DNA from 2 places in the Pseudomonas sp. Ors-4-3C genome. Region 2 is predicted to be linked to the other one. Evidence: predicted binding sites of a transcription regulator. Region 2 holds the regulator's gene; the other holds the start of a gene.
The links. Region 2 encodes sigma-54, which starts transcription at its own class of promoters, with help from an activator protein. Its sites were predicted from a motif close to ANTGGCATNNANNTTGCTNT; they were not measured.

Region 1 (7,983 bases), 2.6 Mb from region 2:
GCAACGTGGCCAGAAGTACATCGACGTTGACCTGAACGAAACCCTCGACTGGGCACCGGTTCGCGCCCGTGTACAGAAAGGCATTCGTAACTCCAACATCATGGCCATCGCACCGACCGCGACCATCGCCAACATCACCGGCGTATCGCAGTCGATCGAACCGACCTACCAGAACCTGTATGTGAAATCGAACCTGTCGGGCGAATTCACCGTGATCAACCCGTACCTGGTTCGCGACCTCAAGGCTCGCGGTCTGTGGGACTCGGTCATGATCAACGACCTGAAGTACTACGACGGTTCGGTGCAGCAGATCGAGCGCATCCCGCAAGAACTCAAAGAGCTCTACGCGACCGCGTTCGAAGTGGACACCAAGTGGATCGTTGACGCCGCCAGCCGTCGTCAGAAGTGGATCGACCAGGCCCAGTCGCTGAACCTGTACATCGCCGGCGCCTCGGGCAAGAAGCTCGACGTGACCTACCGCATGGCCTGGTACCGTGGTCTGAAAACCACTTACTACCTCCGTGCCCTGGCCGCGACCAGCACCGAGAAGTCGACCATCAACACCGGCAAGCTGAACGCTGTTTCCAGCGGCGGCAACCACGGCGACGATTCGGTTCTGGCCGCTCCGGCAGGTCCGGCTCCAGTGCCAAAGGCTTGCGCGATCGACGAGCCGGATTGCGAAGCTTGCCAATAAGCTGAGCTGAGTCAGGCGTCGCGAGGCGCCTGATCTCTCCAGGCAAAAGAAACCCCCGACAGACTTCTGGTTTGTCGGGGGTTTTCTTTTGCCCGCCATTTACCTGTAGGAGCTGTCGAGAGCAACGAGGCTGCGATCTTTTGATCTTCAGTGCTGCTGCCATAGATCAAAAGATCGCAGCCTTCGGCAGCTCCTACAGTGATTACATGAATCTGACGGAGATTAGTTGGCTCGCGGGCCGCCATCGCCAGCAGGCTGGCTTCCACAGAAGAGCAAAAGCCAAGCGCATGCTTTTCACCACTCAATGGCCGAGTGTCAGCTCGCCGAAAGCTTTTGATCTTGCCGTACCGGCCCCGTCGGCAGGCTGAGTGGAGGGGTTTATCCGGGGGTGGGAGCGAAGCGACCGTTTGGCGAAGCCAAACACATCGAGAGGAGGTGCAGCGAAGCAAACCGTAGGCGATGCCCCCGGATGAATTCCGCAGCGAAGGAACCCGAGCCTAAGCGAGGGCCGAACGCTGGGGCCAAGCCTTTTGGTTACTTTTTGGCGTCTGAAAAAGTGACTCGCCGTAAGGGCGAAACCGCCAGCCGCAGCACCCGAAGCAACGGATATTCACTCAATCAAAACAGCTGCCACCCAATAGCCGCCCACAAAAAAGCCCCTCAAAAAGAGGGGCTCTTGCACAACCAGAAACCGCAATCAGGTCATCTGAATGATGGTCTGCATGATAGTGCTCTGGGTCGAAATGGTCTTGGCGTTCGCCTGATAGTTGCTCTGGCCCTTGATCAGATCCACCAGCTCGTTGGTCAGGTTAACGTTGGACTCTTCCAGCGAGTTGGACGCGATCGAACCCAGCGTACCGGTTTCCGGCGCATCGTAGCCCGGGATACCCGAGGCGAACGTCTCTTTCCAACTGGTACCGCCGACTGCCTGCAGGCCTTGTTCGTTGGTGAAGCTGGCCAGCGCAACCTGGCCGATGGCCTTGCTCTGGTTGTTGCTGAAGTTGGCGAACAGCGTACCGGTACCGTCGATGGTCAGGTTGGTGATCTGGCCAGTGGCGTAACCGTCCTGAGTCGGGATCGAACGCGCGGTATCAGCGTTGAACTGAGTGGTCTTGGCCATGGAAATGGTCACGCCATTGGTGTTGGCAGACGCGCCGTTTGGCGTGAAGGTGCCGTTGGTCACGGTACCCGGTACCCAGCCGGTCAGCTTCAAGTCGCTGCTGATGATCGGCTTGGTCGCATCCGCCGGGTTAGGCGTGCTGACCTGAGTGAGATTGCCCGAACTGTCGAACGTCAGTGTCGAAGCAGTCGGGGCGGTCTTGGTTGGATCGCTGCCGGTTGCATCCGGATTGCGCCCGTCCACCAGGGTGTAGACCTTCCAGGTGTTTTGGCCGGTTTTCACCATGTACTGATCCATGACGTGCGAGTTGCCCTGAGAGTCATAGATCGGTGTGCTGAACGACTTGGTGTAGGTTTCGAGTTTTGCCGGGTCGAACTTGCCTGCCGCCACTGTGTCGTCGATCACTGGGGCCGACGAGTTCAGGTTGATGCTCGAAGTCACCAGCGAAGTCGATTTCGGCGCCAGGTTCGAGGTGTCGATCTTCAGGTCGGTCAACACGCCGTTGATGATCTTGCCGTTGGCATCCACACCATAACCTTGCAGGCGCGAGGTGTAGTCGGTGTTGGTGATGAAGCCGTTATTATCGACCTTGAACGTACCGGCACGGGTGTAGGTGATCGCGCCGTTGTTGCTCATGGTGAAGAAACCGGAACCGTTGATACCCATGTCCAGCACGTTACCGGTGTTGTTGATGTCACCCTGGGTGAACTGCTGGGACACGTTGGCCAGGCGCACACCGTTGCCGATGACCTTGCTGCCGCTACCCAGACGAGTGGCCGAGTAGACGTCTTCGAATTCTGCACGGGACGATTTGAAACCGGCGGTCGCGACGTTGGCGATGTTGTTGCCGGTCACGTCCAGTTGTTTGTTGGCTGCATAGAGACCGCTAAGGCCGATATTGAAAGACATATTCCACTCCTTTGTGCCGGTTAGTCGGCTCTATATACCAATGGTTTGTACTTTGGACAGGGCGACGGTGCCCTTGCCGGACAGGTTGAGCATCAGCTCGCCACCGGTCTGGCTGATGGTCACACTGTTGACCGTGGCTGGCAGATAGGTCGCCATATCGGTCGAGGTGCCATTGATCGATGCGTTGGCCTTGACGGTGTAGGTACCGGTCTTGACCAGATTGCCGTCCTTGTCCTTGCCGTCCCAGGTGAAGCTCGCGCTGCCTGCGGCGCGACTGCCCAGATCGATGGTGCGAACGACCGTGCCGCTGCTGTCGGTAATGCTGACGGTGCCGCCGGCAATCGACGACGGAACGGTGACCGAACCGGTCATGCCTTTGCTCGGGTCGTCCAATTGAACGGTGTTGGTCTGCACGATCACGTTGCGGCCCACCAGCGACGACGCCTGAAGGGCCTGCGAGGAGTTGTAGTTGCCGGCCAGCGAGCTGACGGTGCTGTTAAGCGTGGTGATGCCTTCCAGACTGCTGAACTGCGCCAACTGCGCAACGAACGCGCTGTTGTCCTGCGGGTCGAGCGGGTTCTGGTTTTTCAGCTGGGTGACCAGCAATTGCAGGAACGCATCCTTGCCCAGCGCCTGGCCGCCGGTGGAACTGTTAGTCGCAGAAGCAATGCCATCGGCGGTCGAACTGGTCTTCTTCGACGAGTTCGCCAGGATGTCATTCATGCTCAAGCTGCTGGTGGTATCGGAAACACTCATGGCAGTCGCCCCTTATTACTGACCGAGGGTCAGCACCTTCTGCATCATGGTTTTGGCGGTGTTCATCATTTCGGCGTTGGTCTGGAACGACCGGCTCGCGGAAATCATGTCAGCCATTTCTTCCACCACGTTGACGTTCGGGTAGTAGACGTAGCCCTTGGCGTCAGCGGCCGGATGGTTCGGCTCGTAGCGCGCTTCGAGGTTGCTCTGGTCTTCGACCACGCCAAGCACCTGTACGCCCTGCCCTGCGGCGTCCTGGCTCTGGAACAGCGAGTTGCTGCCGCTGTTCTGGCCGCCCTGGAACATGGTGGCGAACACCGGGTGACGGGCGCGGTAGGTCTGGTCGATGCTCGACGAGACGGTTTCGGCGTTGGCGATGTTCGAAGCCACGGTGTTCAGACGCGTGGTTTGTGCGCTCATGCCGCTGCCGGCAATGTTGAAAACGCTGGACAGGGACATGGATTACTCTCCGCGCAGGGCTGACACCAGCCCTTTGAATTTGCTGTTGAGCAGAGTGAAGCTGGCCTGGAAGCCGACCGCGTTTTCCGCGTAATTCGACTGCTCGAGTTGAGCGTCCACGGTGTTCTGGTCGATCGAAGGCTGCATCGGCGTGCGATACATCAGCGACTCGTCGCCATTGCCCACGCCTTCAGCTTCGATGTGACGGCTGTTGGTCATGTTCAGGGCGATGGTGCCGTTGGCGTTCTTCTGGCTCTGTGCTTCGAGCACTTTGGAGAAGTCCAGATCCCGAGCCTTGTAGTTCGGGGTATCGGCGTTGGCGATGTTGTTGGCCAACACTTCGGCGCGCTGGGCGCGGAAGCCCAATGCCTTTTCGTGAATGCCGAGCGCTTTATCGAAGCTGATGCTCATGTCGGGAACCTTCGGGTGACCGGTTTTTCGTACCTGAGCTTTAGCAAGCCGCGTGCCAATGCGAGAACCCCCCGAAAACCGGGGCTTTGCGGGGCGTTGGCAAAGCGGCAATGCCAGAAAAGCGGCAAACGGCTTCCGCTGGCTGCCGCTTTTCTGCCGCTTGCCCTCCCCTCGCACCTACACCACAGACCCACTGTGGGAGCGGGCTTGCTCGCGAAAGCGTCGAGTCAGTCGATATCTGTTTTTCTGACACCCCGCATTCGCGAGCAAGCCCGCTCCCACAGGGGATTTGTGGTGTGTGAGGGAGATAATTCAGGCACAAAAAAACGGGAGTCCCTGAGGCCTCCCGTTTTTTGTATTGCCGATGCAATCACTTCGCCTGGTAAATGATCCCTGGGCTGCACTGGACCATCTGGTAATGATCCGGCAAACCGTTCAGCGCTTCGGAAGCACCGAGGAACAGATACCCGCCCGGCTTCAGCGTGCTGTGAATGCGCAACAGGATGTCTTTCTTCACCTCGGCGGAGAAGTAGATCAGCACGTTGCGGCAAAACACGATGTCGAACTTGCCCAGACTCGCATAGCTGTCGAGCAGGTTGAACGAGCGGAACTCCACGCGATTCTTGATCGGCGCCTTGACTGCCCAGCGTCCCGGCCCTTTCGGGTCGAAGTAGCGCTGCAGACGATCGGCGGACAAACCGCGACCGATCGCCAGACTGTCGTACTCGCCGGTCTTGCAGTTGTTCAGCATGCTGCCGGACAGGTCGGTGGCAACGATCTGCACACCCATCTTCAACTGACCGAGGTTGCTGCGCTCGAACTCATCGATCGACATCGACAGCGAATACGGCTCCTGACCGGACGAGCACGCCGCCGACCAGATCCGCAGACGCTGGTTGGGACTGGCCTTGATCGCCTCGGGCAGCACCTTGTTCTTCAAGACTTCAAACGGATAGGTGTCACGAAACCACAGGGTTTCGTTGGTCGTCATGGCATCGACCACCTGCTCGCGCAAACCGCTGCGCGGCTGGGTCTGGATGCGCTGTACCAGCTCACCCAGGGACTTGATGCCTTGCTGCTCCATCAGTTTGTTGAGACGGCTCGAGACCAGGTACTGCTTGTTTTCACCGAGCAAAATGCCACAGGCTTTTTCCAGGAAGACCCGGAACTGTTCGAAATCCAAATTACCCGTAGACAATGATGCCGCCTCTTAAATCGTGTTGACCGCCAGGGGCAGAAGGCCCCTAGCTGATATCTGCTGCTTTGATCCGGTCGACTACCCGGGATGCCAGGTCATCAGGACGGAATTTGGCCAGGAAGTCATCGGCACCGACTTTCTTGACCATCGCCTGATTGAAAACCCCCGACAACGAAGTATGCAGGATGATATGAAGCTTTTGCATGCGCGGGTCGCTGCGGATCTCCGCCGTCAGGGTGTACCCGTCCATCTCCGGCATCTCGATGTCGGAAATCATCATCAGGAACTCTTCTTCCGGCTTCTTGCCCTCATCGACCAGCTTGCGCAGGTAATCCAGCGCCTGCTTGCCGTCGTTCAGCGCCACCACTTCGACACCGACCGTCTGCAGGCAACGCGTGACCTGCTTGCGCGCCACCGACGAGTCGTCGACCGTCAACACCCGCAGCGACAACGCCTTGCTCTGGGTCTCGACATCGACCACACCGACCGAAATCGCTTCCGGCGTCGGCGCGACTTCCGCCAGCACCTTCTCGACGTCGATGATTTCGACTAACTGGTTGTCGACTCGAGTCACAGCGGTCAGGTAATGATCGCGCCCCGTGCCCTTGGGCGGCGGATGGATCTCTTCCCAGTTCATGTTGACGATGCGCTCCACCGAGCGGACCAGGAAACCCTGGGTCTTGGTGTTGTACTCCGTGATGATCACGAACGGATTTTTCTTGTCTTTCAACGCCCCGGAACCGGTCGCCATTGCCAGATCAAGGATCGGAATGGTCGCCCCCCGGATATTCGCCACCCCGCACACGACAGGACTGGACTTGGGCATCAACGTCAGCGACGGGCATTGCAGCACTTCCCGCACCTTGAACACGTTGATTCCGTAGAGCTGTTGACCGTCGAGACGGAACAACAACAGCTCCAGGCGATTCTGCCCTACCAGTTGCGTGCGCTGGTTCACCGAATCCATTACACCAGCCATGCCCAGACTCCTACACCAACGCCAAGTGTTGTTGCGACGCACATTCATTGCTAAACGGCACGGCGCTTGCTTTTTAACTCGTATGAACGCTCAAACGACATTTTTCCGACGCCTGACCTCCCGCACCCGCAAAGCGTTGTGCGCGACGTCTGCCGTCTGCTTGTTTTTCGCTGGCAGCCCTGCCGGTGCTGATACGGTTACCTTGCCTGACATGCTTATCGGCGTCACTCAGGGCTTTCTTGAGTTCACCGTAGAAGACTATCTGGCTACCAGTCAAACCGAAGGCCGCTACGAAATCGAGGTCAACCAGCTCGATCCACGTATGCGCATGCCTATGTGCGACAAGGAATTGACAGCGTCGCTGGAGAGTCCGGCACGTCCGCTGGGCCGGGTCACGGTCAAGGTCCGTTGCGAGGGAAGCTCGCCCTGGACGGTGTTCGTGCCCGCTCAAGTCCGCCTGTTTCGCGAGATTGTCACCACCACCCGACCGCTCAAACGCGCCGGGATTATCGAGCCGCAGGACGTGACCTTGCGTGAACGCGACGTCAGCCAGATCAATCAGGGTTTCCTGACGTCGGTGGATGAAGCCATCGGGCAAAAATTAACCCGACCAACGGTCGCCGATCAGGTCATTACTCTGGTGCATCTGGAACAGGCTGAAGTGGTGCGCAAGGGCGATCAGGTGGTCATCATCGCCCGCAGCGGTACGCTCGCCGTACGCATGCCCGGCGAAGCCTTGGCCAATGGCGGTCTGAAGGAACAGATCCGGGTGAAAAACCTGAACTCCAACCGGGTGATCAAGGCGCAGGTCATCGCGCCGGGCCAAGTGGAAGTGGCCATGTAAAACGCTCACGCAGAAAACTGGCGCCGGCCTCGACGCTTCCCTAAACTGTGCCGAAGCAGGACACGCTTCGACGCATGCAGCTCATTGCAAATGAGCCTAAAGTTTTCCAGGGGATGGCCGAGAACATGGCAAGCGTCCAAATTCCCAGAGGTTTTTAACATGGTCATCGATTTCAGCCGTTTGAACAGCTCCTCGTCACTTACGGGCAGTACACGTACCAGCAACGCCAAGGAAACCGCCGATACCGGCACCTCCGCGCCGCTGAATACCCCGGCCGAAACGGCCAGTACCGTAAAAAGCGGGGAATCGGTACACCTCAGCAATGAGGCTCAACAGTTGCAGAAGGTCACTGACAAGCTGCGCGATCAGCCTGCCGTCGACAAAGCCCGAGTGGCCGAGTTGAAAGCAGCGATTGCCGATGGCAGCTATAAAGTCGACAGCAACCGTGTAGCCAGCAAACTGCTCAACTTCGAAGCCCAGCGCTAGGCTTTTGCCGGCGCCAGGCTTTTGGACGCTTAGAACCCAAGGCCAGCCATGCACGACACTAATTTATTGCAACTGATCACCGACGACTTTGCTCCAGCTCAACAATTGCTGGAGTTATTGCAAACCG
Region 2 (7,983 bases):
GTCGAGACGGCCATCATCAGTGGCCGCAAGACGCCGGTGGTTGAGCGCCGGGCGAAGAACCTCGGCATCCCGCATCTGTTTCAGGGCCGCGAAGACAAATTGGTGGTTCTGGACGGTCTTCTGCAGCAACTGGGCCTAAGCTATGAACAGGTCGCCTACCTCGGTGACGACTTGCCTGACCTGCCGGTGATCCGCCGCGTAGGCCTGGGCATGGCCGTCGCCAATGCTGCCGATTTCGTGCGCGAACACGCCCATGGCGTCACTCGGGCCCGTGGTGGCGAAGGTGCCGCCCGCGAATTCTGCGAATTGATCCTGCGCGCCCAGGGCCGCCTCGATGCGGCCAACGCCGCGTACCTGTGAGCCAAATCATGTTTAGCAAAAAATTTCGCAACTTCCTGCTGTTCGGCTGTATCGCTGCCATGTTTGCAGCGGTCGGCTACTGGAATATCAGTCCGGAACGCTTCCTCGACAAGCCTGCAGCCAAGGCCGAAGACACAGCCATCGACTGGTACGCCACCAATACACACACCTTTCAGTACCTCCCGGACGGCAAGCTGCAATACGAGATGACGTCGGACAAGGCCGAGCACCTGAAAGCGACGGATGTGACGCTTGTCACCAAACCCGACCTGAACATGTTCCGCGGCACCGAGTTTCCGTGGCACGTGACCAGCGAGCGCGGTGAAGTGAATTCAGGCGGCACCGAGGTCGAACTGATCGATTCCGTACGCGTCAAGCGTACTGACGAAAAGAACCGCGACACCTTGATCACCAGCACACGCATGACAGTGTTCCCGCAGCAGCAATATGCGCAGACCGCGCAACCCGTTAGAATCGACGGCGCTGGGGGTGTATCGACTGGCGTGGGAATGAAGGCGTATTTGAAGGAAAGCAGGATACACCTGCTATCTAACGTAAGAGGACAGTATGAGGCTCGTTAAAACCCTCCCTATTTTGCTCAGTCTGGGCGCAGCACTGGGAAGCGTGAGCGCCTGGGCTCTGCCGAACGATCAAGAGCAGCCCATTCGCATTCAGGCCGACGATGCCCAGATGGACGACAAGAATGGCGTTGCCACCTATAAAGGTGACGTGATCATTACCCAAGGCTCGATGAAGGTGACCGGTAATACCGTGACCCTGACTCGCACCCCGACCGGCGAAATCGACGTAGTGACCTCGGTGGGCAACCTCGCCTACTTCGAGCAACTGCAGACTGCCGGCGACAAAAAACCTGTGCAGGGCTGGGGCGTGACCATCCAGTATCACGCGCAGCAGAATCGCGTCGTGCTGATCGACAAGGCCAAGGTTGTCGACAAGGACAACAACACCACTCAGGGCGAAAAAATCGTCTATGACACGGTGAAAAAACTGGCCAGCGCCGGCCGCGCTACCGGCAGTAAAGTCACCGAGGCGCGTCCGCGCATCGACATGGTGATCCAGCCGAAGCCGAAAAACGACGAGAAAAAGGCCCAGTAATGGCAACTCTGAAAGCTCAACACCTGGCCAAGGCCTATAAAAGCCGCCAGGTTGTGCGCGACGTCAGCCTGTCGATCGACAGTGGCCAGATCGTTGGCCTGCTCGGCCCGAACGGCGCCGGCAAGACGACCTGCTTCTATATGATCGTCGGCCTGGTGCAGGCCGATCAGGGCCGCGTGTTGATCGATGATCTGGACGTCAGCCATCAGCCGATGCACGGCCGCGCCAAGGCCGGTATCGGCTATCTGCCGCAAGAAGCGTCGATCTTCCGCAAACTGTCGGTGGCCGATAACATCATGGCCATCCTCGAAACCCGCGCGGAACTCGACAAGGCCGGTCGTCGCAAGGAACTGGAAAGCCTGCTGCAGGAATTCCACATCAGCCACATCCGCGACAACCTCGGCATGAGCCTGTCCGGTGGTGAACGCCGCCGGGTGGAAATCGCTCGCGCACTGGCGACCGCACCGAAATTCATCCTGCTCGACGAACCGTTCGCCGGTGTCGACCCGATCTCGGTTGGCGACATCAAGCAGATCATCCACCACCTCAAGGCCAAGGGCATCGGTGTTCTGATCACCGACCACAACGTGCGTGAGACCCTGGATATCTGCGAAACCGCCTACATCGTCAACGACGGTCAACTGATCGCCGAAGGCGATGCTGCGACCATCCTTGCCAACGATCTGGTGAAGGAAGTGTATCTGGGCCACGAGTTCCGCCTGTAAGCACCAAGGCACTTGGCCAGCCTCCGGGTGCTGTATCGATGAAGCAGGCTTTTATACGCTTTTATTGTTACAGCGCTCTAGGCAAACACGACAGTTTCAGGCATATAATTTGCTTAAGTTTGGCGCTTCGGCGCCCTGTAGTGGATGGCGCATGCGCGCCGGCGAATAAGGTGTTAAGCCCCTGCCATGAAACCATCGCTAGTCTTGAGAATGGGCCAGCAGCTGACGATGACACCGCAGCTGCAACAGGCCATCCGCCTGCTCCAATTGTCGACCCTGGACCTGCAACAAGAAATCCAGGAGGCCCTGGAATCCAATCCGATGCTCGAACGCCAGGAAGAAGGCGACGACTTCGACAACTCCGATCCTTTGGCCGACAACGCCGAACAAAAGCCCAACACCGACATTCAGGAACCGTCATACCAGGAAACCGCCCCGACGGTGGACAACCTGGAGGAAGGTGAATGGAACGAGCGCATTCCCAACGAGCTGCCGGTCGACACTGCCTGGGAAGATGTCTACCAGACCAGCGCCAGCAGCCTGCCCAGCGGCGATGACGACGAGTGGGACTTCACCACCCGCACCTCTGCCGGGGAAAGCCTGCAGAGCCATTTGCTCTGGCAATTGAACCTGGCGCCGATGTCCGACACCGACCGCCTGATCGCCGTGACCCTGATCGATTGCATCAACAATCAGGGCTACCTCGATGAAACCCTCGAAGAAATTCTCGACGCCTTTGATCCGGAACTCGACATCGAGCTGGACGAGATCGAAGCCGTCCTGCACCGCATCCAGCAGTTCGAACCCGCCGGCATCGGCGCCCGCAACCTCGGCGAATGCCTGTTGCTGCAACTGCGCCAGCTCCCGGCCAAGACTCCGTGGCTGAACGAAGCCAAGCGTCTGGTCAGCGATTACATCGATCTGCTCGGCAGTCGCGACTACAGCCAGCTGATGCGGCGTATGAAGCTCAAGGAAGATGAGCTGCGTCAGGTCATCGAACTGGTGCAGAGCCTGAATCCGCGCCCGGGCTCGCAGATCGAATCGACTGAAGCCGAGTACGTGGTGCCGGACGTCATTGTGCGCAAGGACAACGAACGCTGGCTGGTCGAGCTGAATCAGGAGTCGGTGCCCCGTCTGCGGGTCAACGCACAGTACGCCGGTTTTGTCCGTCGCGCCGACACCAGCGCCGACAACACTTTCATGCGCAATCAGTTGCAGGAAGCGCGCTGGTTCATCAAGAGCCTGCAAAGCCGCAACGAAACCCTGATGAAAGTGGCGACCCAGATCGTCGAGCATCAGCGCGGTTTCCTGGAGTACGGCGACGAAGCCATGAAACCGTTGGTCCTGCACGACATCGCCGAGGCGGTCGGCATGCACGAATCGACGATTTCCCGCGTCACTACCCAGAAATTCATGCATACCCCACGGGGCATTTATGAACTGAAATACTTTTTCTCCAGCCACGTCAGCACCTCCGAAGGCGGCGAATGCTCGTCCACGGCGATTCGCGCGATCATCAAGAAACTGGTTGCGGCGGAAAATCAGAAAAAGCCGTTGAGTGACAGCAAGATCGCTGGTTTACTGGAGGCACAAGGCATTCAGGTGGCTCGCCGCACCGTCGCCAAGTACCGCGAATCCCTCGGGATCGCGCCTTCGAGCGAACGCAAGCGGTTGATGTAAGCCACGTTACAGCGTTCCAGTGGCAGGCTCTTCGGCCTGCCGCTTTATGCACTGGCAACGAAGGAGAAGCTGTATGCAAGTCAACATCAGTGGACACCAACTGGAAGTGACCCAACCTCTGCGTTCCTATATCGAGGAAAAACTCCAACGACTGGAGCGCCATTTCGACAAGATCACCAACGTGCAGGTCACGATGTGCGTCGAAAAGCTGAAGCAGAAAATCGAAGCCACCTTGCATATTCCCGGCAGCGAAGTGGTCGCCAACGCAGAAGATACCGACATGTACGCTGCGATCGACGCACTGACCGACAAGCTGGATCGCCAACTCAAAAAGCATAAGGAAAAGACCCAGAGCCTCCTCCAGGGCGCGACAGGTCGTTAACACCCCCAACCCATGATCCGACTTGAAAGTATCCTGACCCCCGGCCGTTCCCTGGTGAACGTGCCGGGCGGCAGTAAAAAGAAAGCCCTCGAACAGATTGCCAACCTGATCGCCCGCGAAGTGCCGGGTCTGGAGATGCAAGATGTCTTCGAGGCGCTGATCGCCCGTGAGAAACTCGGCTCCACCGGTTTCGGCAACGGCATCGCCATTCCCCACTGTCGCCTCAAAGGCTGTGAAGCGCCTGTCAGCGCTTTGATGCACCTTGATGCGCCTATCGATTTCGATGCCATCGACGGTGCGCCGGTTGACCTGCTGTTTGTCCTGCTGGTCCCGGAAGCTGCCACCGATGCCCACCTGGAATTACTGCGCCAGATCGCCAGCATGCTCGATCGCAAGGAAGTGCGCGAAAAACTGCGCAGCGCACCGAGTAACGAAGCCTTGTATCAGGTCGTCCTGAGCGAGCAAAACGGGCATTAATCATGCGCTTGATCATCGTCAGCGGCCGCTCCGGCTCGGGTAAAAGCACTGCCCTGGATGTCCTTGAGGACAACGGCTACTACTGCATCGACAACCTGCCGGCCGGTCTGCTGCCGGAACTGGCCGAACGCGCGCTGATCCACACCGAACTGGCCCAGCCGCTGGTGGCTGTGTCGATTGATGCGCGCAACCTACCGAGCCACCTGTCGCGTTTCCCCGAGTTGCTGGAAGAAGTCCGCTCCCGGCACATCCAGTGTGATGTGCTGTATCTGGATGCCGACGAAGAAACCCTGCTCAAGCGCTTTTCGGAAACCCGCCGTCGTCACCCGCTGAGCACGGCCAACCGTTCGCTGGCCGAAGCGATCAACGACGAGACCGCCCTGCTCGGGCCGATTGCCGACCTGGCCGACCTCAAGGTCAACACCACCAATCTGAACCTGTACCAGTTGCGCGACACCATCAAGCTACGCCTGCTGAACCAGCCGGAGCCGGGTACGGCCTTCCTGGTCGAGTCGTTCGGTTTCAAGCGCGGCATGCCGGTGGATGCGGATCTGGTGTTCGACGTGCGCTGCCTGCCCAATCCGTACTGGAAGCCTGAATTGCGCGCACAATCCGGTCTCGATGCACCGGTCGCCGAATATCTGGCCGCGCAGCCGGAGGTTGAGGAGATGTTTCAAGACATCTACGGCTACCTGAATAAATGGCTGCCGCGCTTTGCCGCGAGCAATCGCGCCTATGTCACCATTGCCATTGGCTGCACCGGCGGGCATCACCGCTCCGTTTACCTGACCGAACGTCTGGGTCAGGCCCTGCAGAAAACCCTGAAGAACGTCCAGGTTCGCCACCGCGACCTCACTTAAAGGATTCACACCGCGATGCCTGCTCTGGAAATCGAAATCATCAATAAGCTGGGCCTGCATGCCCGAGCGTCGGCCAAATTCGTCGGGGTAGCGGGCCAGTTCCCGGATTGCACGATCAGAGTGGGGCGTACACCCGAAACCACGGTCGATGGCAAAAGCATCATGGCGATGATGATGCTGGCCGCCGGCAAAGGCACCAAGATCTATCTGAGTACCGAAGGCCATCAGGAGCAGGAAGCGCTGGATGCGCTGGTGGCGTTGATCAACAACTACTTCGATGAAGGTGGTTGATCCTGCATGGAGGGGGAGCTTGCTCCCTCTCTGCCAATCAGCCCAGCGCCGTATCCATCACCATCATCAGACAGAACCCGATCAGCAAGCCAAGACTGGCAAGCTTGTCATGACCATTGCGTCGCGACTCGGGGATCACTTCATGCGTCACCACCAGCAACATCGCCCCTGCCGCCAGCGCCAGCCCCAACGGCAACAACAGCTCCGCCAGACTGACCAGCCACGCACAGAGCAGCGCAAACACTGGCTCGACCAGCCCTGAAGCCGCCCCGATCAAGAACGCCCTGGCCCGCGACATCCCCGCCCCGGCCAGCACCAGCGCAATCACCAATCCCTCTGGCACATCCTGCAAGGCAATGCCCATCGCCAGACTGTCGGCATCCGGCATGCCACCACCTGCAGAGACCCCCACCGCCATGCCTTCCGGGATGTTGTGGGCAATGATGGCGAAGACGAACAGCCAGATCCGCGGCGCAATCACCGGGCGCTCAGGGGTACCGACGAGCATTTCCGGTGAGGCGCCGGACAGTTTCAGGTCCACCAGATACAAGCCGAATGCACCGAGCATGATGCCGAAGCAGATCAGCCCGCTGGCTGCCCACGGTGTCAGGCCCAGAGTTTCGGCGGCACCAATGCCCGGCACGATCAGCGAAAACGCAGTCGCTGCCAGCATCACGCCGGCGCCGAAACCCAGCAGCGTATCGCTGAGCATCTGCGGCATGCGCCGGATCACCAACACCGGCACCGCGCCGAGCGCCGTGCCGAGGGCGCAGATCGCCCCACCCTGCAAGGCCCGCGACAGCTTCGGCTGCAGATCCAGCCATTCCAGGCCGTGCGCCGCAAGCAGTGTCATGCCCGCCAGCAGCAACAGCGACCCGACCGCGTAACGAAACATGCGCCCACCGCCAATCGACAGTGTTTCAGTGCCCATAGTCAGCCCTGGATTGTTTTTATAGATGGCTTAAACCAGTGCGGCCTGATAACGCGCGGCGACTTCAGGCCAATTGATCACGTTGTAGAACGCGTTGATGTATTCCGGACGGCGGTTCTGATAACGCAGGTAGTAAGCGTGTTCCCAGACGTCCAGACCGAGAATCGGTGTATTGCCATTCATCAGCGGGCTGTCCTGATTGCCGCTGCTTTCCACGATCAGTTTCTTGTCGGAAGTGACGCTGAGCCAGGCCCAGCCGCTGCCGAAACGGGTCAGTGCTGCTTTGGTGAAGGCGTCCTTGAAACTGTCGAGGCCGCCCAGTTGCTCATCGATCGCCTTGGCCAACGCGCCATCCGGCTTGCCACCGCCATTGGGCACCATGACTTCCCAGAACAGCGAATGGTTGGCGTGGCCGCCGCCCTGGTTGATCACCGCTGCGCGGAGTTTTTCCGGCAACTGCCGGACGCTGGCGACCAGTTTTTCCACCGGCCATTCGGCGTACTCAGTGCCTTCGACGGCGGCATTGAGGTTGTTGATGTAGGTCTGGTGGTGCTTGGTGTAATGAATCTCCATGGTTTGCGCATCAATGTGCGGTTCCAGAGCGTCGTAGGCGTACGGCAAGGCAGGCAAGGTAAAAGCCATTTCAGTGGACTCCATGGTGATGTGAGGCAGGCGCGCGGCGCGCATTGCCGGTATCCGGGTGCAGCAGGCGCTGGGTGCGCGGGTATTCGCCGTGCTCGCTGATGAAATTCAGCAGTTCGACGTAGGTCTTGCTGCTCTGGCGTAGCGCCGCTTCACGCAGCGCCGGACGCAGGCGTTCGTCCTGCATGGTTTGCAACAGCCGTTGATGAATCGCGCAGAGGTACTCTGCGCTCTCCTCCGGCTGATTCAGGCGCAGGTGCAGATCCGCCAGGTTGTGGTGGGAGATGACGCAGGCCGCCACCGCTTCGTCGGCATCGGCCCAGCGCTCGAACAGCACTTGCGCCAGGGCCAGGGCTTGCAGATAAGCTTCACGGGCATCAATCAGCTCGCCCAGCATGAAGCAGCGATTGGCCCGTTCGATCGTGCGTTTCCAGTGCTCCATGGTGAGCCTCCAAAGCGGTTGCGGGATTTACACGCCGCCGGCGGTGAGTTTCTCGGGGTTGAGCAACTCTTCCAGTT

Region 1: the regulator sigma-54 is predicted to act here: its motif matches at 4,390-4,409, upstream of flgB (flagellar basal body rod protein FlgB).

What each region holds. Positions count from the first base shown of each region.
Region 1 is NZ_CM146900.1:3,913,330-3,921,312, forward strand. Features, by position in the region: gene ACVHNU_RS17600 (ribonucleoside-diphosphate reductase subunit alpha) at 1-694, shown strand, start outside; gene ACVHNU_RS17605 (hypothetical protein) at 706-999, opposite strand; gene flgE (flagellar hook protein FlgE) at 1,392-2,723, opposite strand; gene flgD (flagellar hook assembly protein FlgD) at 2,754-3,479, opposite strand; gene flgC (flagellar basal body rod protein FlgC) at 3,495-3,938, opposite strand; gene flgB (flagellar basal body rod protein FlgB) at 3,942-4,349, opposite strand; gene cheR (protein-glutamate O-methyltransferase CheR) at 4,720-5,547, opposite strand; gene ACVHNU_RS17635 (chemotaxis protein CheV) at 5,594-6,526, opposite strand; gene flgA (flagellar basal body P-ring formation chaperone FlgA) at 6,609-7,370, shown strand; gene flgM (flagellar biosynthesis anti-sigma factor FlgM) at 7,530-7,856, shown strand; gene ACVHNU_RS17650 (flagella synthesis protein FlgN) at 7,905-7,983, shown strand, end outside.
Region 2 is NZ_CM146900.1:201,467-209,449, reverse strand. Features, by position in the region: gene ACVHNU_RS00900 (KdsC family phosphatase) at 1-360, shown strand, start outside; gene lptC (LPS export ABC transporter periplasmic protein LptC) at 369-941, shown strand; gene lptA (lipopolysaccharide transport periplasmic protein LptA) at 928-1,476, shown strand; gene lptB (LPS export ABC transporter ATP-binding protein) at 1,476-2,201, shown strand; gene ACVHNU_RS00880 (RNA polymerase factor sigma-54) at 2,388-3,881, shown strand; gene hpf (ribosome hibernation-promoting factor, HPF/YfiA family) at 3,955-4,263, shown strand; gene ptsN (PTS IIA-like nitrogen regulatory protein PtsN) at 4,276-4,740, shown strand; gene rapZ (RNase adapter RapZ) at 4,743-5,600, shown strand; gene ACVHNU_RS00860 (HPr family phosphocarrier protein) at 5,616-5,891, shown strand; gene ACVHNU_RS00855 (ZIP family metal transporter) at 5,929-6,822, opposite strand; gene ACVHNU_RS00850 (superoxide dismutase) at 6,853-7,464, opposite strand; gene ACVHNU_RS00845 (hypothetical protein) at 7,466-7,906, opposite strand; gene ACVHNU_RS00840 (class II fumarate hydratase) at 7,934-7,983, opposite strand, start outside.